Regions from separate parts of the Streptomyces sp. bgisy027 genome, predicted to be linked through region 2. Evidence: riboswitches for the same ligand, from Rfam matches in the RefSeq annotation. Region 2 holds a riboswitch; each other region holds the start of a gene.

Evidence for each region. A riboswitch is a leader RNA that binds a small molecule or an ion and turns the genes downstream of it on or off. The one in region 2 is predicted to bind cyclic di-AMP.
Region 1: linked by a shared signal. The riboswitch ahead of AC3ETA_RS24865 (peptidoglycan DD-metalloendopeptidase family protein) and the one ahead of AC3ETA_RS12375 (M23 family metallopeptidase) in region 2 are both predicted to bind cyclic di-AMP.
Region 3: linked by a shared signal. The riboswitch ahead of AC3ETA_RS07520 (C40 family peptidase) and the one ahead of AC3ETA_RS12375 (M23 family metallopeptidase) in region 2 are both predicted to bind cyclic di-AMP.
Region 4: linked by a shared signal. The riboswitch ahead of AC3ETA_RS15460 (C40 family peptidase) and the one ahead of AC3ETA_RS12375 (M23 family metallopeptidase) in region 2 are both predicted to bind cyclic di-AMP.

What each region holds. Positions count from the first base shown of each region.
Region 1 is NZ_JBYIVZ010000024.1:123,567-131,242, forward strand. It holds gene AC3ETA_RS24850 (Glu/Leu/Phe/Val dehydrogenase dimerization domain-containing protein) at 1-835, shown strand, start outside; gene AC3ETA_RS24855 (TetR/AcrR family transcriptional regulator) at 908-1,528, shown strand; gene AC3ETA_RS24860 (SGNH/GDSL hydrolase family protein) at 1,632-2,417, opposite strand; gene AC3ETA_RS24865 (peptidoglycan DD-metalloendopeptidase family protein) at 2,663-3,601, opposite strand; cyclic di-AMP (ydaO/yuaA leader) riboswitch at 3,606-3,771, opposite strand; partial or broken gene AC3ETA_RS24870 (GH36 C-terminal domain-containing protein) at 4,071-4,310, opposite strand; gene AC3ETA_RS24875 (tyrosine-protein phosphatase) at 4,461-5,258, shown strand; gene AC3ETA_RS24880 (DUF6126 family protein) at 5,272-5,391, opposite strand; gene AC3ETA_RS24885 (helix-turn-helix domain-containing protein) at 5,388-6,020, opposite strand; gene AC3ETA_RS24890 (aspartate aminotransferase family protein) at 6,273-7,658, opposite strand; gene dxs (1-deoxy-D-xylulose-5-phosphate synthase) at 7,655-7,676, opposite strand, start outside.
Region 2 is NZ_JBYIVZ010000009.1:190,307-197,982, reverse strand. It holds gene AC3ETA_RS12385 (M16 family metallopeptidase) at 1-1,169, shown strand, start outside; gene AC3ETA_RS12380 (M16 family metallopeptidase) at 1,166-2,554, shown strand; cyclic di-AMP (ydaO/yuaA leader) riboswitch at 2,767-2,932, shown strand; gene AC3ETA_RS12375 (M23 family metallopeptidase) at 2,945-3,730, shown strand; gene AC3ETA_RS12370 (GntR family transcriptional regulator) at 3,919-4,614, shown strand; gene AC3ETA_RS12365 (HPr family phosphocarrier protein) at 4,906-5,187, opposite strand; gene AC3ETA_RS12360 (bifunctional acetate--CoA ligase family protein/GNAT family N-acetyltransferase) at 5,368-7,676, shown strand, end outside.
Region 3 is NZ_JBYIVZ010000005.1:193,497-201,172, forward strand. It holds gene AC3ETA_RS07505 (esterase/lipase family protein) at 288-1,148, shown strand; gene AC3ETA_RS07510 (M23 family metallopeptidase) at 1,418-2,986, shown strand; gene pcrA (DNA helicase PcrA) at 3,054-5,540, opposite strand; cyclic di-AMP (ydaO/yuaA leader) riboswitch at 5,895-6,064, shown strand; gene AC3ETA_RS07520 (C40 family peptidase) at 6,073-7,245, shown strand; gene AC3ETA_RS07525 (tellurite resistance/C4-dicarboxylate transporter family protein) at 7,562-7,676, shown strand, end outside.
Region 4 is NZ_JBYIVZ010000013.1:24,595-32,270, forward strand. It holds gene bioB (biotin synthase BioB) at 1-1,130, opposite strand, end outside; gene AC3ETA_RS15430 (8-amino-7-oxononanoate synthase) at 1,304-2,431, shown strand; gene AC3ETA_RS15435 (DUF397 domain-containing protein) at 2,511-2,738, opposite strand; gene AC3ETA_RS15440 (helix-turn-helix domain-containing protein) at 2,748-3,617, opposite strand; gene AC3ETA_RS15445 (ATP-binding protein) at 3,831-4,289, shown strand; gene AC3ETA_RS15450 (LysR family transcriptional regulator) at 4,294-5,217, opposite strand; gene AC3ETA_RS15455 (LysE family translocator) at 5,326-5,940, shown strand; gene AC3ETA_RS15460 (C40 family peptidase) at 5,994-6,467, opposite strand; cyclic di-AMP (ydaO/yuaA leader) riboswitch at 6,471-6,603, opposite strand; gene AC3ETA_RS15465 (hypothetical protein) at 7,024-7,332, opposite strand; gene AC3ETA_RS15470 (ATP-dependent Clp protease proteolytic subunit) at 7,340-7,676, opposite strand, start outside.

The DNA of each region.
Region 1 (7,676 bases), on a different contig from region 2:
GGACGTGGTCGACCGGGCGGCGGCCGAGGCGGGGCTCGTCTCGTCGGTCCAGGCCGTGTATCCGCTGCTCGACGACGAGGTGGGTTCCCGGCGGCGGCTCGCGGAGGCGTTCACGGTCGAGGTCGACGGCATCGGGCTGGACGAGCTGGTCGGCGGCTGCGGGGTCGCGGAGTCCGTGCTGACCGCGCTGGACAGGGCCGGTGTGCCGTACTGGAGGACACGCGTCGCCATGCAGGGACTCGGGACCATGGGCGGGGCGACGGCTCGCTTCCTCACCCGCGCGGGGCTCACCGTCGTGGCCGTCGCCGACATCAAGGGCACGATCGCCAATCCGGCCGGGCTCGACGTCGAGAGCCTGCTCACGGCACGCGACGCCCACGGCACCGTCGACCGAGCCGCGCTGCGCCCCGGGGACCGTGAGCTGCCGGGCGACGCCTGGCTCTCGACCGAGGCGGAGGTGCTGGTGCCCGCGGCCGTGTCGTACGTGATCGACGCCGCGAACCAGGGCCGTGTCACCGCGCGTTGGATCGCCGAGGCGGCCAACATGCCCGTACGGCCCGACGCGGAGGAACTGCTGGCCGCGCGGGGCGTCACCGTGCTGCCGGACGTCGTGGTCAACTCGGGCACGAATGCCTGGTGGTGGTGGACGCTGTTCGGGGACATCGGTCCGGACGCGGACGAGGCGTTCGCCCACACACGGCGTTCGATGCGTGCCCTGACCGACCTCACGCTGGCGCGTGCCGAGGCGGACGGGACGGCTCCGCGGGCCGCCGCGCACGCCATCGCGGCGGACCGGCTTCCGTTGATCACCGAACGGTTCGGCCGGCACCGGTGACCGGCGGCCGCGGGGGGCGCCCGGTGGGACCTGGCCCGGGAACGGCCGCTGACGAGGCTTTAGGGTGACGACGTGGCAAGAGTGCGGTTGAGCGTGGCGGAACGGCGTGAGGAGTTGCTGAGCGCCGCCGTCGAGCAGATAGAGGTGCGGGGCGTGGCGGCGGTGAGGATCGCCGACGTGGCCTCGGTGCTCGGCGTGAGCAACGCGCTGGTGCTGTATCACTTCGACACCAAGGAAAAGCTGGTCGCGGCCGCGTTCAGCCATGCGGCCGAAGGGGACCTGGCCCATCTGCGCCGGCTCCTCGGACGCCGCACGACGGCACTGCGGCGGTTGCGGGCGGCCGTGCGCTGGTACGCGCCGACCGGTCAGGCCAAGGGCTGGCGGCTGTGGATCGAGGGCTGGGCGGCGGCGCTGCGCGAACCCGCGCTCCAGGAGGTCACCCGGGACCTCGACCGGCAGTGGAAGGGGGCCATCACCGAGGTGATCGCCGAGGGCGTCGCCGCCGGCGAGTTCCGCTGTCCGGACCCCGGCGCCACGGCGCTGCGCCTGACGGCCCTGCTCGACGGGCTCGCCGTACAGCTGACGTCGTACCCGGGCGCGATCTCACGCACGCGTGCCCAGGAGTGGGTGGATGAGGCGCTCGCGCAGGAACTCGGGCTGGAGCGCAAGGCGTTGACCGCGACGGACCGGTGAGGCTGTGTGTGGCGGGAGCACATGTGGTGTGAGGACATACGTCCGGGCCGCACCGATCAATCCTCGGTACGGTCCGGACGTATCGGTCGCTCGCGAATCGCCCTCAGGCCACCGCTCGGATCCGCATCTTGATGTCGTCCGGGGACAGCGCGCCCTTGGCCGTCACATGGTCGCCCGACGACTCGCCGCGCAGTCGCCGGCCGATCCACGGCACCAGGTACTCGCGGGCCCAGTGGACGTCGTCCCGGCGGACCTCGAGGGTGCCGCGGGGCGGGAGCGGCGGCCAGGGCTGGTCCGGGTCGGCGGGGATCTCCAGACCGAGGACCTGGCCCGCGCGGAGCGCCACGCGCGTGTGCCCCTCGGGGGACAGGTGGAGCCGGTCGTCGTCCCAGGCGCGGCGGTCCTGAACGGTCTTGAGGGACCACAGGTCGAGCACCGGGCAGCCGTACCGGTCGGCGATGGCCCGCACATGTCCGTTGTACGTGGCGATCTTGCCGCGCAGATGCTTCAGCACGGGCACGCCACGGGTGTCGAAGCCGGTCGTCACCATGACGGTGCCGACGGCCGAGGTGAGCCGGACGATCGCCCGCTCGAAGCGCTCGGCGACCTCGTCGGGGTCGGTTCCGGGTCGGATGATGTCGTTGCCGCCCGCACAGAACGAGACCAGGTCCGGGGCCAGTTCGGCGGCCTTCGGGAGCTGGTTCTCGATGATCTGGTCGAGCAGTTTGCCGCGTACGGCGAGGTTCGTGTAGTTGAAGTCGCCCTCGGGGCGGCGGTCCGCGAGCAGGACCGCGAACCGGTCGGCCCAGCCGACGAACGCGCCGTCGGGGCCGGGGTCGCCGACGCCCTCGGTGAAGCTGTCCCCCACCGCAACGTACGACCCGATCACTGCGCTGCTGTCACTCTTCGAATCGTCTGCCACATCGACCCATGATTCACCTTCGAATGTGACCTACGCGACCGTAGGAAAGGGTTGACGATCGGTGAGATAAGCCACTCCTAAAGTGTTCACCAAACGTGGAATAAGCCTCTGAACAGGGGTGTTGTGGGCGCAACATGCCGAAGGCCGGACCCGGGGATCGAGGTCCGGCCTTCGGCCGCGTGTCAGGCAGGTGGTTCTGGCGTGGGGCCGCGTCAGCCGATGGCGACACCCTTGGCGCGCAGGTAGGCGACCGGGTCCACGTCCGAGCCGTAGTCCGGCGTGGTGCGGATCTCGAAGTGCAGGTGCGGGCCGGTGACGTTGCCGGTCGCGCCGGAGAGGCCGATCTGCTGGCCCGCGGTCACGGTCTGGCCGCTGGAGACCGAGAGCGAGGACAGGTGGGCGTACTGGGCGTAGTAGCCGTCGGCGAGCTGGATGACGACCTGGTTGCCGTACGCGCCGCCCCAGCCGGCCGAGACGACGGTGCCCGCGCCGACCGCCTTCAGCGGGGTGCCGGTGGCGGCGGCGAAGTCGACGCCGGTGTGGTAGCCGCTGGACCACATGCTGCCCGCGATCTTGTAGCCGGTGCCGAGGGAGGCGCCGGACAGCGGGGCGGAGAAGCCGTTGACGGTGCTGGTGGTCCCGGCGGCCTTGGTGGCCTTCTGCGCCTTCTTCGGCGTGGCGGACTTCGCGGCGGACGAGTCCTTCGAGGAGGACTTGGACGCCGAAGAGGGCTTGGAGGGCGACGACTTGGGGGCGGTCGTCGCGGCCTTCTTGCCGCCGATGGCGAGCTTGAGACCCGGGTGGATCAGCGACGGGTCGGAGCCGACGGCCTCACGGTTGTCGGCGTAGAGCTTCTTCCAGCCACCGCTGACGTTCTGCTCATCGGCGATCTTCGAAAGGTAGTCGCCGACCTTCACCGAATAGGTCCGCACGTCCGTCTTCTTGTGAGCGGACTTCTTGTCGGCGGTCTTCTGGCCGGCGATCGGAAGGGACTGAACGGCCTTTTCCGCAACGGACTGCGAGGGAGCGGCGTGGGCGCCGGTGGCTCCCATGAGCGGAAGAGCGAGAGCGGCGCCACCGGTTCCGGCGACGGCAATGGAGCGGGTGAAGCGCAGGGACTTCGGACGGCGATGCTTACCCTTCGCGGGCATGACGAATTCCTCTCCGGCGCCTGCGAGGTGAGCTGTCGGGTGCGGGCTGGAGATGCCCGGCCGCGCCGAGGCGCGACTTGACCCCTAGCCGTTCCGGAGACCGGAACAGGCGGTTCTACCTGTGGGTCCCCCGCTCCTGCCGTGCACGGGTGAGTTTGCGCGGAATCCGAGCGGCGGCAGGATTGGGCGTCCGTCCGGATTGGTCGTGAACGTAAGCGAGGAAGACGCATGGGAACAAGTGAGAGGTTCCGTCCGAATGCGTTCCTGTTGATCCGTTGTGGGAATTAGCCGTCACCGTGCGTGAAATGCGGGGGCGCCGCCCGACTCAAAGCCCCTTGAAAAGCCCATGAATTACGTGAACATGACGGGCGACGCACCGTCACGGCTATGACGCTCCTCACGTGACACTGCTCCAGCTTTCTTTATCGCAGGGCGAGTTGGAATGAAGGTGCCAATTCGGACAGAACACCTAGATGCGACGGAGTCGAATAACTGCCGCATCGAGGTCGCCCTTCAAGTCGGCGCGCAGTCCGTGATGCACCAGTACGGCCCCTCGGTGAATTTCACCCGTTTCAAGGCATTCATACGCAACTGCCGGATCCAGACCCCCGCAACCGGAGCGCCGGAAGGGGCGCCGCGGCCGGTGCAGGTCGCCGCGCGGCACCGGAGGCCGGACCTCCTTGCAGGGCGCCACCCACTCCCCCACCTCAACACGAGCGGGTCGCGGAATTCCGTCCGCATTCGTCCCGATTGGCACTGAATCCAATTTGGCCCTGGAATCCATGTCGTATGGTCGAGAGCGCACCCCGTCGGCCGCATCGCCGAGCCGCGCCGCCGGGGCTGACTGGGAGGAGCCCCCGTGACGCAGCAGATCCCGTCGACCGAGCCCGAACTGGCCGGGGTTCGCAACTTCCGCGATGTGGGCGGCCTGCCCACGGTGGACGGACGACGGGTGCGGCACGGAGTGCTGTTCCGCAGCGGCCACCTCGCACACGCAACCAACGAGGACGCCGACTTCCTCGGCTCGCTGGGGCTGCACACGATCTTCGACTTCCGCAACGCGGCCGACCAGAAGCTCGAGGGGCCGGACGTCGAGCTGCCGGGCGTGCGCAACGTCAACCTGCCGCTCTCCGACCCGGCGGACGGCGCGGAGTTCTGGAAGATGGTCCGGGACGGCGACCTCGACCAACTGCGCGGGATCCTGTCGGACGGCAAGGGCGCGAACCGGATGATCGTCTCCTACCGTTCGATCATCAAGGAGCGCACCGGCGAACACTCCCAGGTGCTGCACTCGCTCGCCGAGGACAGCGTCCCGGCGCTGATGCACTGCGCGGCCGGCAAGGACCGCGCGGGTCTGTCCATCGCCGTGACCCTGCTGGCCCTCGGCGTCGAGCGTGAGGCGATCGTCACCGACTACCTGGAGTCCAACGCCAAGCACCGCCGCTACAAGGTGCGGCGCAGCGGCAGCGACGCCTCCGCCTACTCGCCCGAGGTCATGGAACTGCTCAGCCCGCTGTTCGACGCGCGGGCCGAGTATCTGACGGCTGCCTTCGAGACCATCGAGGAGACGTGGGGCGGCGTCGACACCTATCTGGAGCGGGGCCTGCGACTGAGCCCCGAGTCCAGGGACCGGCTGCGGGAGCGGCTGCTCGACTGAGGCCGCGCCCGGCCTACTTCGCGCCCGCCTCGAACAGGAAGTAGATGAAGGCGGCGAAGACGTGCCCCACCGCGATGTAGATGATGAGCCGCACCCACAGGGCACGCGGGAACTTCTCCTCCATGTCGCTCATGGCGTCTCTCCAGGGGTGGGGCCCAGGCACAGGGTGGCCGTGGGGCTCTGCAACAGGGTGTGGACGAACAGCAGCTCGACCCCGCCCGGGTCCAGGGCGGCGATGCGGTGCGGGGTGAGCGAATCGAAGTGCGCGCTGTCTCCGGGCACGAGCCGGTGCGTGGTGTCCCCGAGGCGCAGCCGCAGCCGCCCTTCGAGGACGTAGAGCCACTCCTCTCCGGGATGCACCCGCACGATGTCGCCCTGCGAGCCGTGCGGCACATGGACGCGCAGGGCCTGCATCCCGCGCCCGGGCGCGCCCGTCTGCCAGTACATCCAGCCGCCGGCGGCAGTCGGCTCCATGTCGGCGGCACGCACGACGGCGTCCCGGTCGGCGACCGACTCGCCGAGCAGCTCGGAAACCGTCGTACCGTAGATGCGGGCGAGCGCGAGCAGCATCGGCAGCGAGGGCTGGCGTTGCCCGGTCTCCAGCCGGGAGAGGTGGGCCGGTGACAGCCCGGCGGAGCGGGCGGCGGCCTCCAGGGTGAGGGCGGCACGCCGGCGCAGGGCCCGGAGCTGGGGCGCGACGACCGGGAGTGCCCCGGTCGGCACTTCCGCCTCGCCCTCGGGCGAGGTCTCGGGAGAGCTCATGCTCTCCATTCAGCCGCAGGCTTGCCTCTGCGGCAAATTACTTGCCTCAGAGGCAAAAGCCACGGGCCGCGAGCCGAACGCCCGACCGGGCCCGCACAGTGCCAACCGGGTCTCGCACAGTGCCAACCGGGTCTCGCACGGTGCCAACCGGGCCCGCACAGCGCGAACCGGACCCGCACGGTGCTATCGCCCGCACGGTGCCTATCGGGCCCGCACGGTGCCTACCGGACCCGCAGCCTGCCTACCGCGCCGTCACCGGTTGGCGACCGCCTGCTTGATCAACGTCTTGCCGAAGTCCCACATCAGCCCGCCCCCGCTGTGCGCGTCGTCCATCACCTCGGTGAAGGCGTCGACGAACCGGTCCACCTCCCGCTCGCCGATGATCAGCGGCGGGATCAGCTTGATCACCTCCAGGTGGTCGCCGGAGACCTGGGTGAGGATCCGGTGCCTGCGCAGCAGCGGGACGACGACCATCTGCGCGAACAGTCCCTTGCGGGCGGCCTGGAGCATGGTCCAGCGGCCGCGCAGCTTCAGCGAGTCGGGACGGCCGAACTCGATGCCGATCATCAGGCCCCGGCCGCGGACGTCGGCGAGCAGCTCGTACTTGCCGACCAGCGCCGCGAGCCGGGACCGCAACTGCTCCCCGGTCGCCCGCGCGTTCGCGACGATCTGCTCGTTCTCCATGACGGACAGCACGGCGAGCCCGGCCGCCATGGCCTGCGCGTTGGACCCGAAGCTCGCCGAGTGCACGAGCACCCGGTCCATGGACGAGTAGACCTTCTTGAAGATCCAGTCCTTGCCGAGGGTGGCCCCCACCGGCACATAGCCCCCGGAGAGCGCCTTGGCGACGCACACCAGGTCCGGCTCGACGCCCTCTTCGTGCTGGTAGGCGTAGAAGTCTCCGGTCCGGCCAAGGCCCGTCTGCACCTCGTCGGCGATGAGCAGCGCCTTGTGCTTGTGCAGCAGCTCCTGGGCGGCCCGCAGATAGCCGGGCGGGGCCTCGTGCACGCCCTTGCCCTGGATCGGTTCGACGATCAGGGCGGCGACGTCGCCCTTCTTCAGCTCCCGGGCCAGGGCGTCGAGATCGCCGAGCGGCAGGGCCGTGTCCGGCAGCAGCGGGGCGAAGCCGTCCCGGAAGCCGGACTCACCGTTGACGGACAGGGAGCCCGTGGTCAGCCCGTGGAAGGCGTGGTCGCAGTACAGCACCCGCGGCCTGCCGGTGACGAACCGCGCGAACTTCAGCGCGGTCTCCACCGCCTCCGTCCCGCTGTTGCCGAAGAACACCCGCTCCAGGTGCGGGCTGTGGGTGAGGAGCCGCTCCGCCAGCAGCCCGGGCAGCGGCTGGCAGTCGAAGCGGGTGAGGTCGGCGAGCTGGGCGTCGAGGACGTCGTGCAGCGCCCTGCGGACGACGGGGTGGTGGCGCCCCAGGCCCATCACCCCGAACCCGGCGAGCATGTCCAGGTGGTCGTTGCCCTCGGCGTCCCAGAAGTGGGCGCCCTCGGCCCGCTCGTAGACCTTGTCGAAGCCGATGGTGTGCAGCATGCGCGGGAGCTGGTGGTTCAGGTACTTCGTGTGCAGCTCGTAGCGCTCGGCTCCGCGCTCGGCGAGGAGCCGGCCGAGGTCGAACTCGCTCGTCATTCGGCTTTCTCCTTGACC
Region 2 (7,676 bases):
CGAACAGCGTCAAGGGCACGGGGCACTTCGAACTCGTCCAGGGCGCCGGCGGCTCGCTGAACGGCACCACCAGCTTCGAGCGCACCAACTACTTCGAGACCATGCCCACCCACCAGGTGGAGCTCGCCCTGTGGCTGGAGGCCGACCGCATGGGCAGCCTCCTGACGGCGCTCGACGAGGTGAGCCTGGAGAACCAGCGCGACGTCGTCAAGAACGAGCGCCGCCAGCGCTACGACAACGTCCCGTACGGCACGGCCTTCGAAAAGCTGACCGCGCTGTCGTACCCCGACGGACACCCCTACCACCACACTCCGATCGGTTCGATGGCCGACCTGGACGCGGCGAGCCTGGAGGACGCCCGCGCGTTCTTCCGCACCTACTACGCGCCCAACAACGCCGTCCTGTCCGTCGTCGGCGACATCGACCCGGAGCAGACGCTCGCCTGGGTCGAGAAGTACTTCGGCTCCATCCCGGGCCACGACGGCAAGCCCGCCCCGCGCGACGGCTCGCTGCCGGAGGTCATCGGCGAGCAGTTGCGCGAGGTCGTCGAGGAGAACGTCCCCGCGCGGGCGCTGATGGCCGCCTACCGCCTCCCGAGCGACGGCACGCGCGAGTGCGACGCCGCCGACCTGGCGCTGACCGTCCTGGGCGGCGGCGAGTCCTCCCGCCTCTACAACCGCCTCGTGCGGCGCGACCGTACGGCTGTGGCGGCCGGCTTCGGCCTGCTGCGCCTGGCCGGCGCGCCCTCGCTGGGCTGGCTGGACGTGAAGACCTCCGGCGACGTCGAGGTGCCCGTCATCGAGTCGGCCGTCGACGAGGAGCTCGCCCGCTTCGCGCAGGAGGGCCCCACCGCCGAGGAGATGGAGCGCGCGCAGGCCCAGCTGGAGCGCGAGTGGCTGGACCGGCTCGGCACCGTCGCGGGCCGCGCCGACGAACTGTGCCGCTACGCCGTCCTGTTCGGCGACCCGCAGCTGGCCTTCACCGCCGTGCAGCGCGTCCTCGACGTCACCGCCGAGGAGGTCAAGGCCGTCGCCCAGGCCCGGCTGCGCCCTGACAACCGCGCGGTGCTCGTGTACGAGCCGGTCGGTGACGAGGCCGAGGAACTGGAGGCCGCCGCCACCGCCGGGGCCGCCCCCGCCACCGACGAGAACGAGGAGTCGGCGCAGTGACCGAGCTCGCCAGCATGGAGTTCCACCCGCAGCCCCAGGCGGGCCAGGCCCGGCCCTGGGCCTTCCCGGCGCCCGAGCGCGGCAAGCTGGACAACGGCCTCACGGTCCTGCGCTGCCACCGCCCCGGCCAGCAGGTCGTCGCCGTCGAGGTCCTCCTGGACACACCCCTGGACGCCGAGCCGAAGGGCCTCGACGGCATCGCCACGATCATGGCGCGCGCCCTGTCCGAGGGCACCGACAAGCACACCGCCGAGGAGTTCGCAGCCGAGCTGGAGCGCTGCGGCGCCACGCTCGACGCCTACGCCGACCACCCCGGCGTCCGGGTCAGCCTGGAAGTGCCCGTCTCCCGCCTGCCCAAGGCGCTCGGCCTGCTCGCCGACGCCCTGAGGGCGCCCGCGTTCGAGGACAGCGAGGTCGAGCGCCTGGTGAACAACCGGCTCGACGAGATCCCGCACGAGCTGGCCAACCCCTCGCGCCGCGCCGCCAAGGAGCTCTCCAAGGAGCTGTTCCCGGCGACGGCGCGCATGTCCCGCCCGCGCCAGGGCACCGAGGAGACCGTCGCCGACATCGACTCGGCGTCCGTACGCGCCTTCTACGAGCGGCACGTACGCCCCGCCACCTCCACCGTCGTGGTCGTCGGCGACCTCACCGGCGTCGACCTCGACACCCTGCTCGGCGACACCCTGGGTGCCTGGACCGGCTCCCCGGGCGAGACGCGCGCGGTCGCGCCGGTCATCGCGGACGACACCGGCCGGGTCGTCATCGTCGACCGCCCCGGCGCCGTCCAGACGCAGCTGCTGATCGGTCGTATCGGCCCCGACCGGCACGACCGCGTGTGGCCCGCGCAGGTGCTCGGCACCTACTGCCTCGGCGGCACCCTCACCTCCCGTCTGGACAAGGTCCTGCGCGAGGAGAAGGGCTACACCTACGGTGTGCGGGCCTTCGGCCAGGTGCTGCGCTCCGCCCCGGACGGCACGGGCGCGGCGATGCTCGCCATCAGCGGCTCCGTCGACACCCCGCACACCGGTCCGGCCCTGGACGACCTCTGGAAGGTCCTGCGCGGTGTAGCGGCCGAAGGCCTCACCGACGCCGAGCGGGACTTCGCCGTGCAGAACCTCGTCGGGGTGGCGCCGCTGAAGTACGAGACCGCGGCGTCCGTGGCCAACACGCTGGCCGACCAGGTCGAGCAGCACCTGCCCGACGACTACCAGGCGACGCTCTACCAGCAGCTGGCCGCGACCGGCACGGTCGAGGCCACGGCGGCGGCCGTGAGCGCCTTCCCGGTCGACCGTCTGGTGACGATCCTGGTCGGTGACGCGGCCGAGATCCGGGAGCCCGTCGAGGCCCTCGGCATCGGTGAAGTCACGGTCGTGGCAGCCGAGTAGAGGACGGGCTCGCGCCGTCCGGCGCACGCGCCTGCAGAGGCCCTGGTGACCTTTGAGTCACCAGGGCCCCTTTATGCCCGAATTGAGGGAGAGGCTGCCTGTCTGGCCTGTGGGATGCGCTACAAAAGCCGCGATCCGTTTGGGGATTGAAAGACGCCGCGTTTAGCGTCTTCCGGGCTGTTCGTCAGGCAGTGCGCCGCGCCCGCGGCACCGGACAGCCATCGCCGAGTCCCCGTACGGCGCGAGCCAGGGGAGCCGGGGACCCACCCGTAGTCCCTGGGGTGAATCGGACGCCCGCGCGAGTCGCGAGGGGGTCCGTAGGAGACCTTCCTGCTCCGAACCCGTCAGCTAACCCGGTAGGCGAGAGGGAAGGAAAGGATCAGCCACTTCATGGCGTTCACCTGCGCCACGGGGAAGAACCGCCCCACCGGGAAGCACCGTAAGCCCGGCCGGTTCGAGCGCACCACCGCCCGCGCGGCCGGAGTCGCCGCGCTCACCGCCACCGGAGTCGTCGGCACCCTGGCCGCCCCCGCGCTGGCCGCCGAGCCCGCCGCGGAGCAGACCGGCCTCATCCCCGTCGTCACCGTCGAGAACTCCATCGCGGACCAGATCGACGCCCAGGCCATCGCCCAGGAGCGGGCCGCCGCGGAGGCCGCCGCCGCGAAGAAGGCCGCTCAGGAGGCCGCCCGCGAGAAGGCGGCCGCGAAGGCGAAGGCGGAGCGCGAGGCCAAGGAACGTGCCGCCCGCGAGGCCGAGCGCAAGCGTCTGCTGTCGTACGTCGCCCCGATCGCCGGCTCGTACGTCTCCACCGGCTACAAGTCCGGCGGTGCCGTCTGGTCCTCCGGCAGCCACACCGGCGTCGACTTCCACGCCGCCGCCGGCACCTCCGTCCACGCGGTCGGCTCCGGCACCGTCGTGGAGGCCGGCTGGGGCGGGGCGTACGGCAACAGCATCGTGATCAAGATGAACGACGGCACGTACACGCAGTACGGCCACCTGTCGTCCATCGGCGTCTCGGTCGGCCAGGCCGTCACCCCCGGCCAGCAGATAGGCCTGTCCGGCGCCACCGGCAACGTCACCGGGCCGCACCTGCACTTCGAGGCCCGCACGACGCCGGAGTACGGCTCCGACATCGACCCCGTCGCCTATCTGCGCGGCCACGGCGTGAACGTCTGACGCCACCACCGCAGCGTCCTCGAAGCCCCGGCTCTCAAGCCGGGGCTTTCGCTCTTTCCGGACGTTACGCTGACCAAAAAATATCCATGGATTCCGGCCCGCCGTCGGAAATTCCGGCCGGTTGCAATAGAGTCCTCGGGAACACGTCATTCGTCGACGTTTCACGGGGATTAAGGCGGAGGTCGGTCATGCGTATTCCGGCGCACTCGGTGTGCACGGCGATCCGGGACGACATCGTCGCGGGTGTCTACGAGCGCGGCAGCCGGCTCACCGAGGAACTGCTCGCCCGCCGCTACGGCGTCTCCCGAGTCCCCGTGCGGGAGGCCCTGCGCACCCTGGAGGCAGAGGGCTTCGTGGTGACCCGGCGCCACGCGGGCGCGTGCGTCGCCGAACCGACCGAACAGGAGGCCGCCGACCTGCTGGAGATGCGCGGCCTGCTGGAGCCGCTGGGTGCCTCCCGGGCCGCCCAGCGGCGCACCGAGGCCCATCTGAAGGTCCTGCGCGGCCTGGTCAGGCTGGGGCAGGAGCGGGCCAAGCGGGGGAACAGCGACGACCTGCGCTCCCTGGGCAGCTGGTTCCACGAGACGCTCGCCCAGTCCACCGGCAGCCCCGCCCTGACCTCGATACTGGCCCAGTTGCGCCACAAGATCGCCTGGATGTACGCCGTGGAGGCGCCCGCCGATCCCGTGGAGTCCTGGACCGAGCACGGCGCGATCGTGGACGCGGTGGCGCGCGGTGACGGCGAACGCGCCCGCGCGATCACCGCCCTGCACACCGAGCGCTCCCTCGCCGCGCACCGTCTGCGGTTCGGCACGGGCGGTGAGCGCGCGGAGCGTGTGAGGAATTCGCAACATCCCGTAAACATGCCGAGTCTGCGGCATTAACACAGGCGCCGTATACAAAGAGGAGATATTCGGCGGCGGGGAATTTCCGCTGCCCTTTTTCGGATGCATCGCCGCCGTGCCGAGAATTCCGCCGGCGCCTGCCCGAAACGCGAAGCCGCACCCGCCCGAAACGCGAAGCCGCACCCGCTCGAAACGCTGAGCCGCACCCGCTCGAAACGCCGAGCCGCGCTCGCCGAATCGCGACGCCCAGCCGCCCGATAACAGCGAAGCCGCGCCCGCCGAAAGGCGGACGCGGCTTCACCGTTCGCTACGGATACCCGCTCAGGTCGTTCAGACCGTCTCGGGCAGCTCCTCGAGTCCCTCGGAGACCAGCTTCGCCAGACGGTCGAGGGCGGCGTCCGCACCCTCGGCCTCGGTGGCGAGGACGATCTCCTCGCCACCCTGGGCGCCCAGGCCCAGGACGGCCAGCATGGAGGCCGCGTTGACGGGGTTGCCGTCAGCCTTGGCGATCGTCACCGGGACGCCTGCGGCCGTGGCGGCTCGGACGAAGATGGAGGCGGGGCGGGCGTGGAGGCCCTCGGCCCAGCCGACGTTGACGCGGCGCTCAGCCATGTGATGCTGCCCTTCGGTGTTCAGGGTTGTCTAGACCAGTTTCCCACACTCGTGAAGCATGCCGGAACGGGACGGCTGTCCCCTCCTGAAGTGACCGTGGGGTCGCGGCCTCGACCCCATGTGACGTCCCGATCAGACTGCCTCGCGCCGTTGTCGTACGCGAGCCGTAATCTGGGCCCCATGCAGAGCGCCTCGGACAGGCACGAGTACCCCGCCCACTGGGAAGCCGACGTGGTGCTGCGCGACGGCGGCACCGCGCGCATCCGCCCCATCACCGTTGATGACGCCGAGCGCCTGGTCAGCTTCTACGAGCAGGTGTCGGACGAGTCGAAGTACTACCGCTTCTTCGCGCCCTACCCGCGACTGTCCGCGAAGGACGTCCACCGCTTCACGCACCACGACTTTGTGGACCGGGTGGGACTCGCGGCCACGATCGGCGGCGAGTTCATCGCCACCGTACGCTACGACCGGATCGGCGCCGACGGAATGCCCGCGTCCGCACCGGCCGACGAGGCCGAGGTCGCCTTCCTCGTCCAGGACGCCCATCAGGGACGTGGCGTCGCCTCCGCCCTCCTGGAGCACATCGCCGCGGTCGCCCGCGAACGCGACATCCGCCGGTTCGCCGCCGAGGTGCTGCCCGCGAACACCAAGATGATCAAGGTGTTCACGGACGCCGGGTACACCCAGAAGCGCAGCTTCGAGGACGGTGTCGTACGCCTGGAGTTCGACCTGGAGCCGACCGACCGCTCGCTCGCCGTGCAGTACGCGCGCGAGCAACGCGCCGAGGCCCACTCCGTACGCCGGCTGCTGGTGCCCGGCTCCGTCGCCGTCATCGGCACCGGCCGCACCCCCGGAGGTGTCGGCCGCGGCGTCCTCGGCAACATCAGGGACGCCGGGTTCACCGGGCGGCTGTACGCCGTGAACAAGGCGTTCCCCGAGGACCTCAAGGAACTCGACGGCGTGCCCGCGCACCGCTTCGTGCGGGACATCGGGGAGCAGGTCGACCTCGCGGTGGTCGCCGTGCCGGCCGAGCACGTCCCCGACGTGGTCACCGAGTGCGGCGAGCACGGCGTGCAGGGCCTGGTCGTGCTGTCCGCCGGATACGCCGAGAGCGGGCCCGACGGACGCGAGCGCCAGCGCGAACTCGTCCGCCGCGCGCGCACGTACGGCATGCGCATCATCGGCCCGAACGCCTTCGGGATCATCAACACCGCCGACGACGTGCGGCTGAACGCCTCACTGGCCCCCGAGATGCCGAGGCCGGGCCGGATCGGCCTCTTCGCGCAGTCCGGCGCCATCGGCATCGCCCTGCTGTCCCGGCTGCACCGGCGCGGCGGCGGGGTCACCGGCGTCACCGGCATCTCGACCTTCGTCTCGTCCGGCAACCGCGCCGACGTCTCCGGCAACGACGTCCTGCAGTACTGGTACGACGACCCGGACACCGACGTCGTCCTCATGTACCTGGAGTCCATCGGCAACCCGCGCAAGTTCACCCGCCTCGCCCGGCGTACCGCGGCCGCGAAGCCGCTGGTCGTGGTGCAGGGCGCGCGGCACGGGGGAGCGGCGCCGCAGGGCCACACCGTGCGGGTCACCCGGCTCCCGCACACCACCGTCTCCGCGCTGCTGCGGCAGGCCGGCGTGATCCGGGTCGACACCATCACCGAGCTGGTGGACGCGGGACTGCTGCTCGCCCGCCAGCCCCTGCCGACCGGGCCGCGGGTGGCGATCCTCGGGAACTCCGAGTCGCTGGGCCTGCTGACGTACGACGCCTGTCTGTCCGAGGGCCTGCGGCCGCTGCCGCCGCTGGACCTGACCACCGCGGCGTCGGCGGCCGACTTCCACGAGGCGCTCTCGCGCGCGCTCGCCGACGACACCTGCGACGCGGTCGTCGTCACCGCGATACCGGCGATCGGGGATGCCACGACCGGGGACGCGGAGCTGGCGCAGGCCCTGAGCTCGGCGGCCGAGCGGGTGCCGGGCAAGCCCGTCCTGGTGGTGCACGTGGAGCTCGGCGGGCTCGCGGAGGCCCTGTCCGCCGCGGCGAGCACCGCGCCCCGGGCCGCTACGACGACGCCCCGCGCCGCGGGCCGCGACCACCCCTTCCGCCCGCTGGACTTCCCGGCCGAACCGCTGCCCGAGCCCTCGGACACCGACGGGACCACCCCCCGCCTCATCCCCGCCTACCCGGCCGCCGAGCGTGCGGTGCGCGCTCTGGGTGAAGCCGTGAAGTACGCCCAGTGGCGGCGCGACGCGGCCGAGCCCGGCAAGGTGCCCGAGTACGAGGACATCGACGAGAAGGGCGCCGCCCGGCTGATCGACGGCCTGCTCGCGCGCGGGCAGGGGCTCACGCTCGGCACGGACGAGACCTGCGACCTGCTCGGCAAGTACGGCATCGAGGTGCACCGCGCCCTGCACGCCCCCACCCCCGACGCGGCCGTCGACGCCGCCCGCACCCTCGGCTACCCCGTCGCCCTCAAGGCCACCGCCCC
Region 3 (7,676 bases), on a different contig from region 2:
GCCGCAGGCCGCGCGACGTGGCGGTGGGGCGGGCCGACGGTGGTACGAAGGGCACGTAGGGCAGGTAGGGCAGGTAAGGCACGACAGCGGGGAAGCCTCGTCGCCAATCCGGCAGCGGCCCCGTCGGGTCATCGGCGCACCACGGCCACCAGGGCCGGCTCACGCACCGCGCGCCACGCTCGCCCCACGGACCCTCGCCCTACCCCGCCGGCCGCCTCGGCCGCGACTTCCCACGAGGGCACACGGGGGCCGGAGCCGTCCTCCTGCGTGCCACAAGGAGGTCGGCCATGAAGGTCACCGGGACAACCATCCCCTTTCTCCCGCTCTACCGGCGTCTGCTCCCGGGCAGGCTCGCCGGCCTCTCCCTGGCCCTGCTGAAGGCGACCGCGCTGGAGATCGCGATCCTCGCCGGACATCTGCTCCTCTATCCCTCCGGCATCACGCAGGAGCGCCGCAGCACCCCCGCGCTCCCCTCCCCGGACACGGCCCAGCTGCCGACGGAGACCAGTCCGCCCGTCGTCCTGCTGCACGGCTTCATCGACAACCGCTCGGTCTTCGTCCTGCTGCGCCGCAATCTCGCCCAGCACGGCAGGCACCAGGTCGAGTCGCTCAACTACTCCCCGCTGACCTGCGACATCCGCACCGCAGCCGAGTTGCTCGGCCGGCACATAGAGGGAATCTGCGAGCGCACCGGCAGCAGGCAGGTCGACGTCGTCGGACACAGCCTCGGCGGGCTGATAGCTCGTTATTACGTGCAGCGCCTCGGCGGCGACCACAGGGTCCGCACTCTCGTCACGCTCGGCACGCCGCATTCCGGCACGCGTGTCGTCCCGCTGGCGAACGCGCACCCCATCGTGCGCCAGATGCGCCCTGGCTCACCCGTCCTCGAGGAGCTGGCCCGCCCCGCACCCGGCTGCCGTACGCACTTCGTGAGCTTCTGGAGCGATCTCGACCATCTGATGGACCCGCTGGAGACGGCCTGCATCGACCACCCGGACCTGCTGGCGCAGAACGTCCGCGTGAGCGGCGTCGGCCACCTCGCCCTGCCGGTGCACCCCGCAGTCGCGACCGGGATCCGGCAGGCCCTCGACTCCACCCGCACCGGAGCCGCTGCCGTCACCCAGGCCGACGGCATGACAGTGGCGTAACCAGCCCGCCGCCACCCGTCGCCACTCCGCGAGCCGCCTCCGCACAGCCCGAGCACAGCGGTCCGAGATCGAACAATCTTCGAACACAAGGCCAACATCGCGCCCGCAGTCCGCCAAAACACGGCCGAATGCCCGTTTCCTTCGCGCACGAAACCTGCCGAAGATTGTCGTGCCCGCGTACTGCCGGGTACAGTCGCCGCACTGCTCTGGCAGCCCCTGTAGTCGAGGCGAGAGAGAAGTTGGTGAACGATCGTCACCCGTCGGGGACCATGACGTCTCCGACTCCGGCTCCCGACGCCGCCTCGGCGCATTACGCGTCGTACGGCACGCAGGAAGCCCATTACGGTGACTCCACCACCTACGGCGCCTACGACGCCACAGGTTTTGCGACCGCCACACCGACCTTCGACGCGGACCCCCTGTTCGGCAGCCTCCCGGGCGACGGCACGGGCACGTACGACGCCACCCAGTGGTCCACGGGCAGCCACCACACCGCGCACTACGACGCTTACGCGGCCCAGCATCAGGCCGCCTACGACACCGGCGCGTACGAGACCGCGGCCTGGGGCACCGAACACGAGCGGCTCGCCTTCGTCCCGCAGCAGGCCGACGGCCATGACGTCTCCGGCCAGTGGGACGCGAACGCCTGGCTCCAGCCCGACCAGACGGCCGCCCCTCAGCCCGACCAGACCCAGAACTGGGAATGGGGCACGACAGCCTTCGACACCGGGGCGTACGACGCCACCCAGTGGAACTCCGACGGCAGCACGGCGCAGACGACCGGCGACTTCGAGCCGTCAGCAGAATCCTTCGACCAGCAGGCGACCGCGCACTTCGACCAGATCGAGCACGGCACCGCCGCGGCCTACGAAGAGCACACGCAGTACGACGAGCACGCGGCCTACGAAGAGCACGCTCCGTACGAGGACCACACGGCCTCCTACGACGAGCACACGCCGTACGGCGACACCTCGTACGACGAGCAGGCCCAGCACGAGGCCGAGTTGACCGCCACCGGCGAACTCCCCGCCGTGGCACCCCTCCTCGACGACCAGGAGGAGATCGCTCCGGCCCCCTCTCCCCGCGCCGGCTCCCGCAGCGCGGCGCGCTCCCGCCGCCGTACGCCCCCGAAGCGCTCCGCGCTGCTGACGATCGCCGTGCCCTCGGCCTGCGTGATGGGCGTCGCGGGGATCGCCGCCGCATCCGTCGGCAACCTGACCGACGACAAGGACGCGTCCACGCTGGCCTCCGAGGGCGAGGCGGTGAAGCCGTCCGCCGCGAACAACAAGCTGGACACCCAGCTCGAGAGCCTCTCCGCCGGCGCCGACGACTTCGCGGACCGGGCCAGCCGTACGCAGGAGCGCATCGACCTCAAGGCGCAGCAGGCGGCCGAGAAGCGCAGGGCCGCCGAGGAGGCCGCCCGCAAGGAGCGGCTGCGTCCGAAGTTCGCGGTTCCGGTCGCCCAGCACGGCCTCAGCGCCTACTTCGGCCAGTCCGGCATCAACTGGATGTCCGTGCACACCGGCATCGACTTCCCCGTCTCGTACGGCACGACGGTGATGGCCGCGACCGACGGCACCGTCCGCACGCAGTGGAACAGCGCCTACGGCAACATGATGATCGTGACCGCGAAGGACGGCACGGAGACGTGGTACTGCCACCTCTCCAGCTACCGCGTCGCCTCCGGTACGACGGTCAAGGCCGGCGACCCGATCGCGTACTCCGGCAACTCCGGCAACTCGACGGGCCCGCACCTGCACTTCGAGGTCCGGCCCGGCGGCGGCTCGGCGATAGACCCACTGTCCTGGCTGCGCAGCCACGGGGTCGACCCGTCGTAGGCGACGCGACCAAGACCTGAGCACGCGCCCCCGCCCTTCACCGGCAGCGGGGGCGCACTTGTCGGCGCTAGAGCTTCTCCACCGGCGCGTACCGCAGCAGCAGCCGCTTCGGCTTGGTGTCCCCGAAGTCGATCGTCGCCTCGGCGTTCGCGCCCGTGCCCTTCACACCCGTCACCGTGCCGAGCCCGAACTGGTCATGCGTGACACGGTCGCCGACGGCGAGCTGGACGACCGGCTTCTCGGAGGTGCGGCGCGTGGCGAAGCCGGACGCGCCCGACGCCGAGGAGCGCGAGCGGGACGACGACAGCGAGGCGGCGACCCCGGACACGGGCCCGGAGGAGACCGGCGCGGTCGCCCCGGTGCGCTTCCAGTCCACGTGCGCCGCCGGGATCTCCTCCAGGAAGCGGGACGGCGGGTTGTACGACGGCTGCCCCCACGCGCTGCGCATCGCCGAGCGCGTCAGATACAGCCGCTCACGCGCGCGCGTGATGCCGACGTACGCGAGCCGCCGCTCCTCCTCCAGTTCCTTGTTCTGGCCGAGGGCGCGCATGTGCGGGAAGACGCCGTCCTCCATGCCGGTGAGGAAGACGACCGGGAACTCCAGGCCCTTGGCGGTGTGGAGGGTCATCAGGGTGATGACGCCGGAGCCGTCCTCCTCCTCGTCCGGGATCTGGTCGGAGTCGGCGACCAGCGCGACCCGCTCCAGGAAGTCCGAGAGTCCTCCGGTGGCCTCGCCCTCACCCGTCTCCTGCTCGAACTCCAGGGCGACGGCCGCGAGTTCCTGGAGGTTCTCGATACGCGTCTCGTCCTGCGGGTCGGTGGAGGCCTGCAACTCGGCCAGATAGCCGGTCCGTTCCAGAACCGCCTCCAGCACGGTCGCCGGCCCGGCCCCCGACTCGACGATCGTACGGAGCTCCTCCATCAGCGTGTTGAACCGCTTGACGGCGTTGGTGGACCGCGCGGCCATCCCGTACGCCTCGTCGACGCGCTTGAGCGCCTGCGGGAAGCTGATCTTCTCTCGCTGCGACAGCGCGTCGATCATCGCCTCGGCGCGCTCGCCGATGCCCCGCTTGGGCACGTTCAGGATCCGTCGCAGCGGCACGGAGTCCTCGGGGTTGGCCAGCACCCGCAGGTAGGCGAGGACGTCCCGGACCTCCTTGCGCTCGTAGAAGCGGACCCCGCCGACCACCTTGTAGGGCAGCCCGACGCGGATGAAGATCTCCTCGAAGACACGGGACTGGGCGTTCGTCCGGTAGAAGACGGCGACGTCGCCGGCCTTCGCGTCGCCCGCGTCCGTCAGTCGGTCTATCTCCTCGGCGACGAACTGCGCCTCGTCGTGCTCGGTGTCCGCGACATAGCCGGTGATGCGCGCGCCCGCGCCCGCGTTGGTCCACAGGTTCTTGGGGCGGCGGGACTCGTTGCGCTCGATGACGGCGTTGGCTGCGGTCAGGATCGTCTGCGTGGAGCGGTAGTTCTGCTCCAGCAGGATCGTCGTCGCGTCCGGGTAGTCCTCCTCGAACTGGAGGATGTTGCGGATGGTGGCGCCCCGGAAGGCGTAGATCGACTGGTCGGCGTCACCCACCACGCACAGCTCGGCGGGCGGGACGTCGTGCGCGCTCGGCGGCACGTCGACGGGGTGCTCGCCGGTCCCGACGAGCTCGCGCACCAGCGCGTACTGGGCGTGGTTGGTGTCCTGGTACTCGTCCACCAGCACATGGCGGAAGCGCCGGCGGTAGTGCTCGGCGACGTCCGGGAAGGCGCGCAGCAGGTTGACCGTCGTCATGATCAGGTCGTCGAAGTCGAGGGCGTTGGCCTCCCGCAACCGCGACTGGTACAGGGCGTACGCCTGAGCGAGGGTCTTCTCGAAGCCGTCCGTCGCCTGGGCGGCGAAGTCCTCCTCGTCGATCAGCTCGTTCTTCAGGTTGCTGATCTTGGCGCTGAAGGACTTGGGCGGGTACCGCTTGGGATCGAGATCCAGATCACGGCACACGAGCGCCATGAGCCGCTTGCTGTCGGCGGCGTCGTAGATCGAGAACGACGAGGTGAACCCGAGCTTCTTGCTCTCCCGGCGCAGGATGCGCACGCACGCGCTGTGGAACGTCATCACCCACATCGCGTTGGCACGCGGGCCGACGAGCTGCTCGACACGCTCCTTCATCTCGCCCGCGGCCTTGTTGGTGAAGGTGATCGCGAGGATCTGCCCCGGATGCACGTTCCGCTCGGCGAGGAGGTGGGCGATGCGGTGGGTGAGCACACGCGTCTTGCCGGAGCCGGCGCCGGCCACGATGAGCAGCGGGGTGCCGGAGTGGACGACGGCGGCACGCTGGTTGTCGTTCAGCCCCTCCAGCAGCGCCGCGGCGTCGATGACCGGCCGCGGGGCGCCGTCGCGGTAGTGGTCGTCCCGGTCCGGTGGCACGTCGAACTTCCCACCGAACAGATCGTCCGGAACCGGTTCCGGAGCGTGCTCGTCCTCGGGCGGCGGCGGGTGCTCTTCCTCGTGGGCCCGAGGGGCCTGGAGGTCCGCCAGGAAGCTGTCGTCAAAGAGGCTGCTCATCGCTCTCCGAGTCTAGGCCGCCGCACTGACAGCCCGCCCCCACCCTCGAAACATCACAGCCCCGAACCCCCGACGATCACCCCCCGACCCCCTCCCTCACTCCCAGCAACCGCCCCACCGCAACCCGCAACCGGCCACCCCAGACGGGCATCGACACTCCCAAATCAACCTACTCACCCCTCACGCCCACAAAACCTCGCACGCTCCCCCGAACCAACCACCGCCCGTCGCGTTCTGGACCAAGGTCACGAAAATGTATCGGGCATATCGAACATCAACCTTCACAGGGGCCACACGAGTTGGCTACCGTGCCGGGCAGGCCGTACGACCCCCACCGGCGAACGACGCCGGGCCGCACGGCCTCCGCCGAGTCCGGCGCGCCTCACGGCGACCGGAGCCGGGGACCCACCGAACTTGGGGTGAATCGGCCCGACTTCCCTCCCGGGGACGGGCCGTAGGGCAACCCTTCCGAACCACCCGCCCGAACCCGACAGCTAACTCGGTAGGCGGAACGTGGAAGGAGTCGCCTCCCTTGGCGTCGCACCGCAAGTCGCGTCCCGCCGGTACGCGCGTAGCAGGCATACGCACCCCTGCCCTCGCCACGGCCGCCCTCACGTCCGTGGCCCTGCTGTCCCAGACGGCCAACGCCAGCCCGTCGACGGACGACAAGCCCAGCCTCGAAGAGGTCGAGAAGAAGGTCGACGACCTCTACCGCCAAGCGGAGTCGGCGACCGAGAAGTACAACGCGGCCAAGGACAAGACCGCGAAGCAGCGCAAGCGCGTCGACACCCTCCTCGACGACGTGGCCCAGCGCACCCAGAAGCTCAACGAAGCCCGCGAGGAACTCGGCCGCAACGCGGCCGCCCAGTACCGCACCGGCGCCGCGGCCCCCGACACCGCGACCTTCCTCCTCGCGGACAACCCGCAGGACTACTTCGACCAGACGCAGCTGATGGACCGGATGACCGGCCGTCAGAAGGAGTCGGTCGACGACTACTTCACCCAGCAGTCCGAGACGATGGAGAAGCGCCGGGAGGCCACCCAGAGCCTCGAGACGCTCACCGACTCGCAGAACGACCTCAAGTCCGCCAAGGCCACGGTCCAGCAGAAGCTCTCCGACGCGCGCGAGCTCCTCTCGAAGCTGACGGCCGAGGAGAAGGCCCGCCTCGCCGCGATCGAGAAGCGCAAGCAGGAGGAGGCCGCCCGCAAGGCCGCCGAACTGGCCCGCCAGCAGGCGGAGGCCGAGCGCCAGCGCCAGGAGGAGGCCGCCGCCCAGCAGCAGGAGAGCACCCAGCCTCCCGCCGACTCGGGCACCTCGGACTCATCCTCCGCGGACTCCTCCTACGCCACCAAGGCCGAGAAGGCCCTGGCCTTCGCCCGCTCCCAGATCGGCAAGCCGTACGTCTGGGGCGCAACCGGCCCCGACTCCTACGACTGCTCCGGCCTCACCCAGGCCGCCTGGAAGGCCGCCGGCGTCGACATCCCCCGCGTCACCTACGACCAGGTCAACGCCGGCACCACGGTCCCCCTCTCCAGCGCCCAGCCCGGCGACCTGGTCTTCTTCTACGACGACGTCACCCACGTGGGCATCTACATCGGCAACGGCATGATGATCCACGCCCCCAAACCCGGCACGTACGTCCGCGAGGAGTCGATCTACTACGACGGAGAGTCGTCGATCCACAGCGTGGTCCGCCCGGCCTGAGCGGGAACGGACGCCCCCCGGCACTGGCAGTCGCCCACGGGGCGGCAAGGGGCCGTGCCGAGGGTGTCCGCCCGCAGCGGCGGGCGTCAACAAACAGCACCCTTCTTCGTGCCGGGCAACCGCCCGACCGAGGACGGACACCCCCCAGGCACGTCCCCGACCCACCCCACACCCGCAGGCGCAACGCACGCCCCCACCCAGCGCGACGGGCCGCCGCAGGCATGACCACGAAGGAACCACCTGACACAGGGCGATTTCCCGACACCCCCGAGCGCGCCCCACGGCCATCCCCCACCCCGCTCCATAGCATCGCCCCATGCCCGGCCCCACGACCCCCACCTCCCCCTTCCACACCTGGTGGTCGCAGCGACCCCCCGCAGCCGGCGCCGCGGTCATGGCCACCGGCATCCTCTCGACAGCTCTGCACCAGA
Region 4 (7,676 bases), on a different contig from region 2:
GCAGCGGGAGCAGCGGCAGCGGCCGTACCGCACACACCGCCCCCTTCGTGCGATCCGCACCCGGCGCTCTCGTGCGACCCGCAGCCCCCGGCCTCGTGCGATCCGCAGCCGGCCTCGGCCGCCTCGGTCCGGTGCTCCGGCAGCGTCACCTGGTCGGTGCCCTCCACCTCGAAGCCGGCGTCGGCGATCATCTCCAGGTCGGCCTTGCCCGCCTGGCCCTCGGTCGTGAGGTAGTCACCGAGGAAGATCGAGTTGGCCAGGTTCAGGGCCAGCGGCTGCATGGTGCGCAGGTGGACCTCGCGGCCACCGGCGATGCGCACCTCCACGTCCGGGCACACGAACCGCACCATCGCCAGGATCCTCAGGCAGCGCTGCGGGGTGAGGTTCCACTCCTTGGCCAGCGGGGTGCCCTCGACCGGGATCAGGAAGTTGACCGGCACCGAGTCCGGGTCCAGCTCGCGCAGCGAGTAGACGACGTCGACCAGGTCCTCGTCGCTCTCGCCCATGCCGGCGATGAGACCGGAGCACGCGGACAGCCCGGCCCCGTGCGCCTTCTGCACGGTGTCGACGCGGTCGGCGTAGGTGTGCGTGGTCGTGATGTCCCCGTACGTCCCTTCGGACGTGTTGAGGTTGTGGTTGTACGCGTCGGCGCCCGCGTCGCGCAGCCGCTCCGCCTGTCCGTCGGAGAGCAGGCCGAGGCAGGCGCACACCTCGACGCCGTCGTTCTGGTCCTTGATGGCCTTGATGGTCTCGGAGACCCGGTCCACGTCACGGTCGGTCGGGCCGCGCCCGGACGCCACCAGACACACCCGCTTGGCGCCACCCGCCAATCCGGCAGCCGCCGCCTGGGACGCCTCGTCCGGCTTGAGCCAGGTGTACTTCAGGATCCCGGTGGTGGAGCCGAGACGCTGGGAACAGTAGGAGCAGTCCTCGGGGCACAGGCCCGACTTCAGGTTGACCAGATAGTTGAGTTTCACCCGTCGGCCGAACCAGTGCCGGCGCACCTTGCCGGCCGCGGCCACCACATCGAGCAGGTCGTCGTCGGAAGTGGCGAGGACGGCCAAGGCTTCCTCGCGGGTCGGCAGCTCGCGCCGAAGCCCCTTGTCCACCAGCGTGTTCAGCAGGTCCATGGAAGCTGATCCTGACGTACGGAGGGCGTCCGAGCCAAGGTGAGTTTGCACAACCCTGTCGTTTCGATGTGTGGGTATTGCCACACCGTGGGCGGGCCGCCGTACGGCTAGGGTCTGTCCACTGCCTACAAAAGCGACGTCTGTGTACCGCTCACCAAAGCCCCGGAGGAACCATGGCGTTCGGCTGGATCGACGAGCAGGCGGAGCTGCGCCGCCGCGCCGGGCTCGTACGGACCCTGCGCCCCCGGCCCGCCGAATCGCCGCTCCTCGATCTCGCGAGCAACGACTATCTGGGCCTGGCCCGCCATTCGGAGGTCACCGAGGGCGCGGCGCGGGCCTCGCGGACCTGGGGCGGCGGCGCGACCGGCTCCCGGCTGGTCACGGGCACGACTGAGCTGCACGCCGAGCTGGAGCGCGAGCTGGCCGACTTCTGCGGCTTCGAGGCGGCGCTGGTCCTCTCCTCGGGCTACGCGGCCAACCTCGCCGCGGTCACCGCGCTGGCGCCGCACGGTTCGCTGATCGTGTCGGACGCCGGCAACCACGCCTCGCTCATCGACGGCTGCCGGCTGGCCCGGGGCACCACCCAGGTCGTCCCGCACTCCGAACCGGAGGCGGTGCGCAAGGCGCTGCACACGCACCAGGGCACGGCGGTCGTCGTGTCGGACACCGTCTTCTCGGTCGACGGCGACGCGGCCCCGCTGGCCGAGTACGCCGAGGCGTGCCGGGAGCGCGGCGCCGGACTGCTGGTCGACGACGCCCACGGGCTGGGCGTCCTGGGCGACGGCGGGCGCGGCGCGGCGCGGGCGGCGGGGCTCGCGGGGGCGGACGACGTCGTCGTCACCGTCACGCTGTCCAAGTCCCTCGGCAGCCAGGGCGGCGCCGTCCTCGGCCCGGCGCGGGTGATCGAGCACCTCGTCAACACCGCCCGGACGTTCATCTTCGACACGGGTCTCGCCCCCGCGTCCGCGGGCGCGGCACTGGCGGCGCTCAGGCTGCTGCGCCGCGAACCGGAGCGGGCGGCACGGGCGGGTGCGGTGGCACGTGAACTCCACGCACGGCTGACCGCCGCGGGTCTGGAGGCCGTACGTCCGGACGCCGCGGTCGTCTCCGTGCGCGCCCCGTCCCCGGAGAAGGCCGTGCGCTGGGCGGCCGAGTGCCGTGCGGCGGGCCTCGCCGTGGGCTGTTTCCGTCCTCCTTCCGTCCCCGACGGCATCTCACGGCTGAGGCTGACCGCTCGCGCGGACCTCTCCGAGGCCGAGATCGAGCGCGCTGTTGAAGTGATCGGCGAGACACGACCATGAGTCGGCGTGACACGGCCCTGCTCGCACATCGGATAGAACTGATCAGATTCGATCAGGCCTGATCGGATCGGTCAGGGGGTCAGGACTGGAGCGCGGCCGTGAAACCCGCCCAGCTCTCGGGGGAGAAGAGCAGCGCGGGGCCGGCCGGGTCCTTGGAGTCGCGCACCGCGAGCAGCCCGGTCCAGGGACCGGAGTGCGGCCGTGCCGTCTCGACGCAGTTGTTCGCACCGGTGCTGTAGCTGCTGCGCAACCACCTCGCACCTGGCAGTTCGGTGCTGGACATGAGGTTCCGAGGCAGTGCTGTCATGGTGCCTCCTTACACACCGCCACCTAGCGCGGCGATGTAATCCAACGATTCCTCGGGCGAAAGGGCGTGGATCCGAAGGGTGTTGAAGGCCTCCGTGTAGGCCTGGAGGTCTTCTTTCCGTTCGAGGTAGAGGCTACTCGTCAAGTGGTCGAGAACAACCACATCCAGATCAGAAGTGCTCGAAAATGAGAAGATAACGAAAGGGCCCGTGATGCCGACATGCTCTCCGGCCCTGAACGGCAGCACCTGAAGCCGGACTTGGGGCAGCTGCGCCGCCTCCATCAGCCGGCTCAGCTGCCGCGCCATCACCTCGGGCCCGCCGATCTCCCGGCGCAGCACCGCCTCGTCCAGCACCGCGCTCAGCTTCAGCGGCGGATCCGCGCGCAGCACGTCCTGCCTGGCCAGACGCACCGCGACCAGCGCGTCGAGGCGATCGTCGGCGTCCCCGTCGAGCCCGCCGACGGCGGCCCGGGTCACCGCCCGGGCGTACTCGGGCGTCTGGAGCAGTCCGGGCACCACCGACGTCTCCAGCGTGCGCATCGCGCTCGCCTGGGACTCCAGGCTGATGAAGTCCCGGTACGTCGGCGGCAGCACTCCGCGGTACGCGTGCCACCAGTGATGCCGGCCACCGCCCTCGTCGGAGCCCGCCAACACCAGTAGCAACTCTCGTAGTTGGGCATCCTCCACGCCGTAGACGTCGAGCAGTAACCGCACATCGGGCGGTTTCACCCCGCTGGCGCCGGTTTCGATCCGGCTCACCTTGGACTGGTGCCAGCCCGCCAGCCGGGCCGCCTCACCGCTGGTGAGCCCCGCCCCGGTGCGTAACGCACGCAGTTCCGCGCCCAGTTTCCGGCGGCGTACCGCGGGACCGTGCTGCATGGGCCACTCCTTACTCCAACCGAGCCGCCCAAATACGCTCTGCCGTCGCAGAGTTCACCGCTTCGAGCGACAGATATATGCATATCTTGGTGGATCGCCACCCGTGACGGGTGCGGTAATGGCAGTCTGGCGACGAAGCACCAGTCCGGGACCGTACTCGAACCATCCGCTCCGTGTCGGACTACGGTCCCGTGGGAAAGGGACGACGTCGTCATGGCAGATCACCTGGAAGCATCCGTCACTCTGCCGAGCGATCCCGCCTCGGTCTCCGCGGCCCGGGCCTACGTGCTCACCACCCTGGCCGAATGGGGCCTGCCACCGGACACGGAAGTGGCCGACACCATCCGCCTGATCGTCTCCGAACTCACCACCAACGCCGTACAGCACACCCTCGGTCAGTCACCCACCTTCACGGTGGACCTCGCGCTCGACCGTGACGAACACCTGCGCATCGGTGTCACCGACAGCCATCCGCGTTTCCCCAAGCGGCTGCCGGCCGCCGTGCAGCAGGACAACGGGCGCGGCATGGTGATCATCCGCTGGCTGACCGCGGAATGCGGCGGCAGGCTGAGAGTGCGCCCTACCCGCGAGGGCGGCAAGACCGTCTCCATCGAACTGCCGTGGACGGTCCCCGCCGAACCGCTCGCCGCCGCGGGACCGCAGGAGTCCTGACCCTTCACGGCTGCTGCGGCTGCCCGGAGCGGGCGAACGTGCCGCGCAGCAGAGCCCGGAAGGCGTCCGCGGCGGGAGCCGCCTCGTCGCCGCGATAGGCGACCGAGATCGTACGGCGCAACCGCCCGCCCTCCAGCGCGCGCACCCCCACCGGAGCGACCGACGTGCGCGCCACCATCTCCGGTACGACCGCGACTCCGAGCCCTGCACTGGCCAGGGCGCACACCAGCAGGTACCCCGGCGTCGCCACCAGCACCGACGGCATGGCCCCCGCCTCGGTCAGCGCCGCCTCCACACCCCGCCGAGCCGGAGCGTCCGGCGCCATGCTGATCAGCGGCTGCCCGGCCAGCTCGGTCAGCGGCAGCCGTGTGGCGCCGCTGGTGAGCACATGGCCCGGCGCGGACACCAGGACCAGTTCCTCCACGAGGATCGGCTCGACGCCGACGGACGCGGGCAGCGGCGCCGGTTCCGCAGGCTCGTAGGTGTGCGTCAGTGCCAGGTCGACCTCGCCCGCGGCCACCGCGGCGACGCCGGCCGACGGTTCGTAGTCGGCGACCGTCAGCTCCACGTCCGGATGCGCCCGGCGGAAGGCGCTCAGGGCCGGCGGCAGCAGATGGATGCCGGCCGTCTGAAAGGTGCCCAGGCGCAGCGTGCCGCCGGACAGGCCGGTCAGCCGGGCCAGCTCGTGCCGGGCCCGGTCCAGTTCGTCGAGCACCCGTCGTGCCCGGGCCACCAGCAGCTCGCCCGCACCCGTCAGCCGCGCGCCCCTGTGGTGCCGCACCAGAAGGGCCGTGCCCGCCTCGCGCTCCAGTTTGGCCAGCTGCTGGGAGAGCGCCGGCGTGGTGTACCCGAGCCGTTCGGCGGCGCGGGTGATCGAGCCCGCCTCCGCGACCGCCACCAGGGCGGCGAGCCGGACCGGGTCGTACATATGGCCCTCCCTCCGCCTCGGTCACCCGTACGCCTTAAGCAATGCTTTAGGGATTGCCAGAATATTCGACATACCTACTGAAGGCTTGTCGACGGCACACTGGGGTCCATGGACGCTCAGCTCATCGCCTTCACCGGTGTCTCCGCCGGCCTGGTCGCCATGCCCGGGGCCGACTTCACCGTCGTCGTACGCAACGCCCTGGTCTCCCGCCGCGCCGGCATCGCCTGTGCGCTCGGGATCGGGGCGGGGCTGCTGGTGCACGTGACGATGGCGGTCGTCGGCGTGGCCGCGGTCCTGGCCGCCGTACCGGCGCTGTTCCGCGCGCTTCAGGTGGTCGGCGGCGTCTATGTGCTGTACCTGGGCGTGCAGACCCTGCGGCAGCGGCCCACCGAAGTCGTGGACACGCGCGAGGAGTCCGCCGCGCGGCCGCTGCGGCAGGGATTCGTGACCAACGCCCTCAACCCGAAGGCGTCCCTCACGTTCCTCAGCGTGCTGCCGCAGTTCGTGCCCGCGGGCGCTCCGGTCCTGCCCCGGACGCTGCTGCTGGCCATGATCGTGCTGGCGATCGCCCTGGTGTGGTTCCAGGTGGTCGCCCTGCTGGTGGACCGGCTCGGCAGGTGGCTGCGCCGGCCGCGCGCCGCACGTGCGGTCACGCTCGCCGCCGGCGCGGCCCTGACGGCCTTCGGCGCGGCCCTGCTCGCGGGGCCGCTGCTCGCCCTGTGAGGCCCCGAGGGCGGTGACGGCGTGTCAGGACGCCGCCCCCGCCCCCGGGCAGGTCACTTGACCCGGCCGTACCAGACGCTCCTGGTCCAGATCTTCTGCAGCTTGACCACGTCGCCGGTCTTCGGGGAGTGCCAGATCCTTCCCTTACCGGCGTAGATACCGACGTGGTAGACGTACGACCCCGAGTGGAAGAACACCAGGTCCCCGGCCTTGCGGTTCTTGGCGGAGATGTGGCGGGTCTTGTTGTACTGCTGGGCAGCCGTGCGGGGCAGCTTCTTGCCCGCCTTCTTGAACGAGTACAGCGTGAGCCCCGAGCAGTCGAACCGGTTCGGGCCCGTGGCGCCCCACCGGTACGGGGAGCCCTTCTTGGAGGCCGCGACCTGAAGTGCCTTCGACGCCGGCGTGGCCGCCTCGGCCTCGGACGTGAAGCCGGGTGCCACGATCGAGCCGCCCACTGCGGCGATGGTGAGGGCCGAAGCCGTACCGGCCCGGACCATGAGCGACGGGACACGATTGAGCGCAGTCATGCGCAACCCTTCGTCAGCCGCCTGAGAAGGATGACCTGTCGGATTCGGGCTGGCGAAGTTGCCCGGCCGCGTTGCCGCGGCTTCACCCCAAGGGTTGCTCGGATCGAACGAACGTCCGCTCCGGCGACCCGTCTTGCTCGGGTCCTCCACTCCTGCCGATCCACTCCTGTCGACCGGTCATCCGGGCGGCGGCAGGACTCGGCGTCCGCCCGGACCGCCCCGCCGCTGTGGCGGGGGCTTGTCGTCAGACAGGGATCTTGGCGCACGGATGAGCGAAATACCCAACGGAATCGGGGGTTTGTGGTGTTACTCACCACTCACCCGTTCGGGTGGGTGGCCCCCCGTTCGAGTGAGTGTCCAGAGGCCCGAGGAGTCCCGGACCAGGGACGGAGTGACTGATTCCGCCTGGCGGTCATGCCCGTTGCGCAACCCTGACGGCCGCGCGGAAGGAGGGGTGACTACGCCGAAAGGGGGTACGTCGTTCGGCCCGTTTCAACTCCGTTCCGGACGCCTCGTCAGTGGGCCGGGGCGCCCGGAATCCGGCTGCGGGAGGGCGTCAACTGTCGGAGCGCGGGGGCACCGTGACGCGAGCCGTGCGGCGCTCTCCGTCCAGCACGCGCAACGCACGCGCCAGCGTGGGAGCGTGCAGCTCCGTCTCGCCCCGCTGGTGCATCAGCGCCAGCGCGTCCCGCAGCTCGGCCGCCCTGCTCACGAGCGCCTGGGCGGCCCGCAGTCCGCGATAGGTGTCGCCGTGGTGCGCCGGGTTGATCCGGCCGAGCAGGTCCACGACGTCCAGATAACGGTCGATCAACTCGCCCTCCGCGCGCGTCAGCGCAGGCAGGGGCGGCAATTCGGGTGGAAGCACCGGCCGCTCACCGCCCTGTCGGCGGAGCGAGCGTGTGTGTGCGGCTGGGGATGATCCGGTCCACCAGTCCGTACTCCAGCGCCTCTTGGGCGGTCAGGATCTTGTCCCGCTCGATGTCGTCGGCCACCCGCTCACGAGCGCGTCCGGTGTGCCGGGCGAGCATCTCCTCCAGCCGGGCCCGCACCCGCGTCAGCTCGGCGGCCCGGATCGCCAGATCGCTCGCCTGCCCCTCGACCGGCTCGGTCAGCTGCGGCTGATGGATCACCACCCGCGCCCCCGGCAGCGCGAACCGCTTGCCCGGAGTGCCCGCCGCCAGCAGCACGGCGCCGCTCGACCCGGCCTGG